2 regions of the Arsenophonus apicola genome follow, and region 2 is predicted to be linked to the other one. Evidence: predicted binding sites of a transcription regulator. Region 2 holds the regulator's gene; the other holds the start of a gene.
The links. Region 2 encodes sigma-54, which starts transcription at its own class of promoters, with help from an activator protein. Its sites were predicted from a motif close to GTTGGCACANNTTTCGCTNT; they were not measured.
Positions count from the first base shown of each region.

Region 1 (3,439 bases), 550 kb from region 2:
TTATCCTGTTCCATATGGTGGTTATTGATTAAAGAAAAAATTAGTATCATTAATATTCTGCTTAATAATTCTTGTACACTGAACTAACATTGATTACTGTATTTTTATTCAAAGAAATGTATGAGTATTGAAATTTTAGTCATTAAGGCTGGCTGCCGTGAAAGCGAAACTCCCAACATTTATCGAGTTATACCGTCAATTAATTGCTATACCATCAATTAGTTCTGTCGATGCAAGACGCGATCAAAGTAATAAAGCATTAATTAATCTACTAGCAGAATGGCTAACAACGCTAGGTGGAAAAATAACCATTCAACCTGTGCCAGAAACCCGGCATAAATTCAATTTACTGGCTACTTTTGGCCAAGGAGAGGGGGGATTACTACTCTGTGGGCATACTGATACGGTTCCTTATGATGATGGCCGCTGGACAAAAGATCCTTTCCAATTAACGGAATATAGCAATAAGTTATATGGTTTAGGCAGCGCGGATATGAAAGGATTTTTCGCTTTTATTATTGATGCCTTACGCAATATTGATATTCATCAGTTACAGCATCCTATCTATATTTTGGCAACTGCTGATGAAGAAACCACCATGGCCGGCGCGCGTTATTTTGCCACAACTGCTGAAATTCAACCTGAATTGGCGATTATTGGCGAGCCAACTTCACTGCGACCCATTCGCGCTCATAAGGGGCATATTGCCAATGCCATTCGTATTATTGGCCAATCAGGCCATTCTAGTGATCCTGCGCAGGGTGTTAATGCAATTGAATTGATGCATGAAACCATTAGTCAGTTAATCTTACTGAGAAATAGATTAAAAACTGATTATCACCACGAGGCATTTGTTATTCCCTATCCAACAATGAATTTTGGACATATTCATGGCGGGGATGCAGTGAATCGAATTTGTGGCTGTTGTGAATTACACATCGATATACGCCCACTACCTGGTCTGTCACTACAAAATTTGGATGAATTGTTGCAGGCCGCACTTAAACCAATTAAGCATCGTTGGCCAGATCGCTTAATTATCAAGGAACTACATCCTCCAATTCCAGGTTTTGAATGCCCAATCAATCATAAGATGGTGAAAATAATTGAAAATTTATTAAATCAGAAAGCGCAAAACGTTAATTACTGCACCGAAGCGCCTTTTATTCAAACACGCTGTCCAACATTAATATTAGGGCCTGGTTCGATAGAGCAAGCGCATCAACCTGATGAATTTATTGAAATTAAATATATTAAACCGACAATTGCATTACTATCACAAATGATATCCCATTTTTGTTTAAAAAATAACCGACAAATAGGAAATTAAAGAAAATAATCTCAGTGTTCCTCTTGTTGATTGCACCATTATTGTGCTTTTAAAGTACCTTAAATGCACTTAAATAGTGCAAATTACTATTGAATTTATGATTATTTATTAATAAATCATTCAAAAAGCATTTATTCTAGGTTATAAATAATTTGGCATGATTTTCGCTTAATAAATAATTAACCAATTTTAATAAAACTTTTTGGCGCTATCGTTCAAAACAGGATCCAATCAGGAGAAGCTTTATGTCTGTTGAGCATGTTTTATCCATGATAAAAGAGCAGCATGTTAAATATATTGATCTACGCTTTACCGATACCAGAGGTAAAGAGCAACATATCACTATTCCTGCTCACCAAATCAACGAAGATTTCTTCGAAGAGGGAAAAATGTTTGACGGCTCGTCTATTGCCGGTTGGAAAGGAATCAATGAATCAGATATGATGCTTATGCCTGATCCCGAGACGGCAGTACTAGATCCTTTTTTTAGTGATTCAACCCTAATTATTCGCTGTGATATCTTAGAACCGAATACCCATCAGGGTTATCAACGCGATCCACGTTCAATTTCTAAACGCGCCGAAAATTTCTTATGTAGCAGCGGTATTGCTGATAAAGTTTTATTTGGCCCTGAACCTGAATTCTTTGTATTTGATGATATTCGCTTTGGCAACCATATTTCTGGTGCTTATTACCATATCGATGATATCGAAGCAGCCTGGAATTCCGGCGCACAATATGAAGAGGGTAATAAAGGACATCGGCCAAGCGTTAAAGGGGGGTATTTTCCTGTTCCACCCGTTGATTCTTCACAAAATATGCGCTCCGCCATGTGTTCCACCATGGAGAAAATGGGATTAATTGTCGAAGCACACCATCATGAAGTTGCCACCGCAGGTCAAAACGAGGTCGCTACCCGTTTTAATACCATGACTAAAAAAGCCGATGAAACACAAATATACAAATATGTAGTACATAATATTGCCCATTCTTTTGGCAAAACAGCGACATTTATGCCAAAACCACTCGTCGGTGATAACGGCTCTGGCATGCATTGTCATATGTCGCTGGAAAAAAACGGCACCAACTTGTTTGCCGGTGATAAGTATGGCGGGTTGTCTGAAATAGCACTTTATTATATTGGCGGTATTATCAAACATGCACGTGCTTTGAATGCATTTACTAATCCAACCACCAATTCTTATAAACGTTTGGTACCTGGTTTCGAAGCGCCGGTAATGTTGGCTTATTCTGCCCGTAACCGTTCAGCTTCTATTCGCATTCCAATCGTCGCCAATCCCAGAGCATCACGTATTGAAGTTCGTTTTCCTGATCCGGCAGCCAATCCTTATCTAGCCTTTGCAGCACAATTAATGGCAGGTCTCGATGGAATAATGAATAAAATTCATCCTGGCGAAGCGATGGATAAAAATTTATATGATTTACCTGCGGAAGAAGCACAAGAGATCCCAACAGTTGCCAGTTCACTGGAAGAAGCCCTACAGGCGTTGGCTGTTGATCGTCAATTTTTGAAACGTGGTGAAGTATTTACTGATGAAACGATAGACTCGTATATCAACTTATTAAAAAATGATGTTCAACGTATTCAGATGGCACCTCATCCATTAGAGTTCGAAATGTACTACAGCGTTTGATAAGCCATTCTCCGCTGAGTATTTTTTGTTGTGTCACATTTACCTCATCTTTTGATGAGGTTTTTTCTGCATAATTATTGAACAAAAACGCCTGGTTTATACTCAAATATGTTAATATGCACTAAAAAGGTGCAGGAGTAGAACTTAGTGAAAATTGATAATTTACCAATTGCCGATCATATTTTAGATTGCTTATTACATAATATTCTATTACTGGATCATAAACTCATCGTCCATTACGCTAATCATGCTAGCCGCCAATTTTTTTTAGCTAGCCCAAGAAAATTGCTGGGAACACCGCTCCCGGTACTTTTTGATTATTGTTCGCTTAATATGGATTTAATGCAGAAAAAAATAAAAAAAAATCTAAGTTTTACCGATAATGAAGCCACTCTGGTTATCAATAATCACTCTTATATCGTAACTATCAGTGCACAGCCTATTTCACCCTGTT
Region 1 is NZ_CP084222.1:189,615-193,053, reverse strand. Features, by position in the region: gene argE (acetylornithine deacetylase) at 158-1,330, shown strand; gene glnA (glutamate--ammonia ligase) at 1,576-2,985, shown strand; gene glnL (nitrogen regulation protein NR(II)) at 3,133-3,439, shown strand, end outside.
Region 1: glnA (glutamate--ammonia ligase) is a predicted target of sigma-54. The motif match lies at 1,482-1,501, and genes of this name have one in related genera.

Region 2 (3,439 bases):
AACATCAATACTCACAGCAGCTGAAGTTTGTCGTTCAGCCAGTGTATTGGCTAATTCTGGTAGTAAAATAACGGGCAGATTATCAACACAATAAAAACCCATATCCTCCAGTGCTCGTAGAGCAACAGATTTACCTGAACCAGAGCGGCCACTGACTATCATCAGCACCATGAGTAATACTCCTTAAGTTTGTTCACAATAAAAAATCATTATTTTTGGCATAGATTTTTTAAAACCGTTATTCAGTAATGATTTGATAGAGTTCTTCATTACTTTGCGCAGCCCTTAAACGACGACATAAGTTTTTGTCAGCCAACCGTTTGGCAATTAAAGAGAGCGTATGTAAATGGGTTTTACATTGCTCTGAAGGTACTAATAATGCAAACAGCAAATCAACAGACTGATTATCAATAGCATCAAAAGCAATAGGTTCATCCAAATGAAGAAATACACCCACTGCGTCGGATGAATTACTGTCATTTAATTTGCCATGAGGTATTGCAATACCCCCACCAATACCGGTTGTGCCGACTTTTTCACGGGTTAGTAAAGAGTCAAAAACAATATTTTCAGGCACATTTAGTTCAATAGCAGCAACTTCACTGATAATCTCTAGTGCTCGTTTTTTACTCGTACAATGTACATTATTTAGTGTACATGATGGTGTTAATACCGAGCTTAATGATAATTTTTTTTCACTATTCATTGGATTTATTCACTTTGGGCAATTATACCAGATATCCATAATCAATATCTGGTATGAACGATACTAGCATCAATAATCTATATTTAGTGTCATATGCCCTTGTTGTTTAATAACACAAATTAATGTTGTTTCAATTTTTCTTTATATTTAGTAAGCTGGCGTGCCATTTTTTCTACCATGGCATCAATAGCAGCATACATATCATCTTCTTGAGCAGAAGCATGGAGTTCCGCTCCATTCACTTTCGCCGTTGCTTCAGCAATTTGATTAAATTTCTGTACTTTTAAAATTACATGAAGACCATTGATATGGTCAAAGTATTGTTCGAATTTTGAACATTTTTCTTCAACGGTTTGGCGTAATGCTTCGGTAATTTTAATATTTTGTCCAGTAATTTGAAATTCCATAGTATCTTCCTTCTCAGTTAATTCAAATCAGTTTTTTACGCTGATTAGAGGGTGGAATGGATAGAGACTCTCGATATTTAGCAACTGTACGACGAGCAATTTGAATACCCTGTTCTGCTAGTATGCTCGTTAATTTATTATCACTCAAGGGTTTTACAGGGTTCTCTGCCGCAATGAGTTTTTTTACTAGCGCGCGTATAGCAATAGAAGACGCTTCTCCTCCTGTATCAGTGTTAACATGGCTAGAAAAAAAGTATTTCAGTTCAAAAATACCTCTTGGGCTATAAAGGTATTTTTGTGATGTAACACGGGAAATCGTCGATTCGTGCATATCAACCTGATAAGCAATATCCGCTAGTACCATAGGTTTCATATGCTCTTCACCATATTCAAAAAATTCTTGCTGATTTTCAACAATACATTGGGCAACTTTTAATAAAGTTTCATTACGACTTTCTAAACTTTTTATTAACCATTTCGCCTCTTGTAAGTTGTTACGGATGAATTGGTTATCTTCTTCATTATTAGAGTATTTGCCTAGAGAAGCATAATGTTGATTGATTTTTAAGCGTGGAATGTTTTCAGTATTAAGGGCTACTTGCCAGTCATTATCTATTTTACGAACTAGAGCGTCTGGGACAATATATTGTGGTTCTTTAGTTTGAATGATTTGTCCAGGTTTAGGATCTAATCGTTGGATCATAGCGATAACTTCTTTCAAAGCCGTTTCTTTTAATTTAGTTTTCCGGCTAAGTTGCCGAAAATCACGATTGCCAAGTAATTCTAAATGGTCGTTAATTATTAGTTTAGCTTCTTTTAGAAAAGGAGTCTCGTTAGGTAACGCTGATAACTGAATAAGTAAGCAGTCTTGTAAATTTTTTGCTGCAACGCCAATCGGATCAAAGTGTTGGATCCGTTTTAATACAATTTCTACTTCTTCCAGGGTAATATCGCTTAGCGCTAAACCGGTATAAATATCTTCAATAGTGGTGCTAAAATAGCCGGAATCGTCGATAGCATCAATAATGGCGGTAGCAATTGCTGCATCTATTTCAGTAAAGGGGGTTAACGATGCTTGCCAGGATAAATAATCTTGCAATGTTTGTAACGTTTCCCCTTGGTAGAGGGTAAAATCATTGTCGCTAAAATTATTGGTTAGCTTTGAATGACTATCTGAAATATAAATTTCTTCCCAGTTAGTATCTAAAGGCAATTCGTTAGGCATCTCATTTTGTTCAATTGCTTCAAAACTATCTAGTGCCGCTGGCTCGTTATCATTGATATCTGATGTTTCGATTTCTTGGTAGAGGTCATCTTGTTCAAGTAAAGGATTGGTTTCAAGTGCTTGCTGAATTTCTTGTTGAAGTTCTAATGTTGAAAGTTGCAACAAACGAATAGCTTGTTGTAGCTGTGGTGTCATCGCCAACTGCTGACTGAGTCGGAGTTGCAAACTCTGTTTCATAAAATTGGCTTAACCTCTTGGGAATAACATAATAAAAAATTTACAACTTTAATGAGTCACGGTTAGAGGCGGAAACCTTCTCCCAAATAGACGCGTTTGACTTGCTCATTTTCTAAAATCGCTTTAGGGGTTCCATGAGCGATAAGATGACCTTGACTGACAATATAAGCGCGTTCACAAACATCTAATGTTTCTCTGACATTATGATCGGTTATTAACACGCCTAAACCATAATCTCTCAAGTGTTGGATTATTTTTTTTATATCTAATACGGAAATCGGATCAACACCAGCAAAAGGTTCATCTAAGAGAATAAATTTAGGATTAGCCGCCAATGCCCGTGCTATTTCCACTCGGCGGCGCTCCCCACCAGAAAGTGATTGACCGAGATTATTTCTTAAATGAGTAATACTAAATTCTTCCATCAATTCTTCGGCGCGTTGTTGTTTTTCTTCAGATGTTAAATCTTTACGAATTTCTAATACTGCCATCAGATTATCGTAAACATTTAGCCGACGAAATATTGAGGCTTCTTGTGGTAAATAGCCTATTCCTCTACGAGCCCGTTCATGCAGCGGTAGCAAACTGATATCTTCATCGTCAATAGTAATTTTTCCAATATCACGAGGAACGATACCAACTACCATATAAAAGGTTGTCGTTTTACCTGCACCGTTTGGCCCTAGTAAACCAACGATTTCACCTGAACTGACTTCTAGGCTAACATCTTCGACAACCTTACGGTTTTTGTATGTTTTTGCCAACTGTTTCGCAGTTAATTTAGCCATTTTTATTATTTACTCTTACTATCATTTGTGTTTTTCACACCAGGGCCTTTTTCTTGTAATTGGGAAGGTAACAATA
Region 2 is NZ_CP084222.1:2,938,327-2,941,765, reverse strand. Features, by position in the region: gene rapZ (RNase adapter RapZ) at 1-171, opposite strand, end outside; gene ptsN (PTS IIA-like nitrogen regulatory protein PtsN) at 239-706, opposite strand; gene hpf (ribosome hibernation promoting factor) at 826-1,113, opposite strand; gene rpoN (RNA polymerase factor sigma-54) at 1,136-2,575, opposite strand; gene lptB (LPS export ABC transporter ATP-binding protein) at 2,638-3,363, opposite strand; gene lptA (lipopolysaccharide ABC transporter substrate-binding protein LptA) at 3,369-3,439, opposite strand, start outside.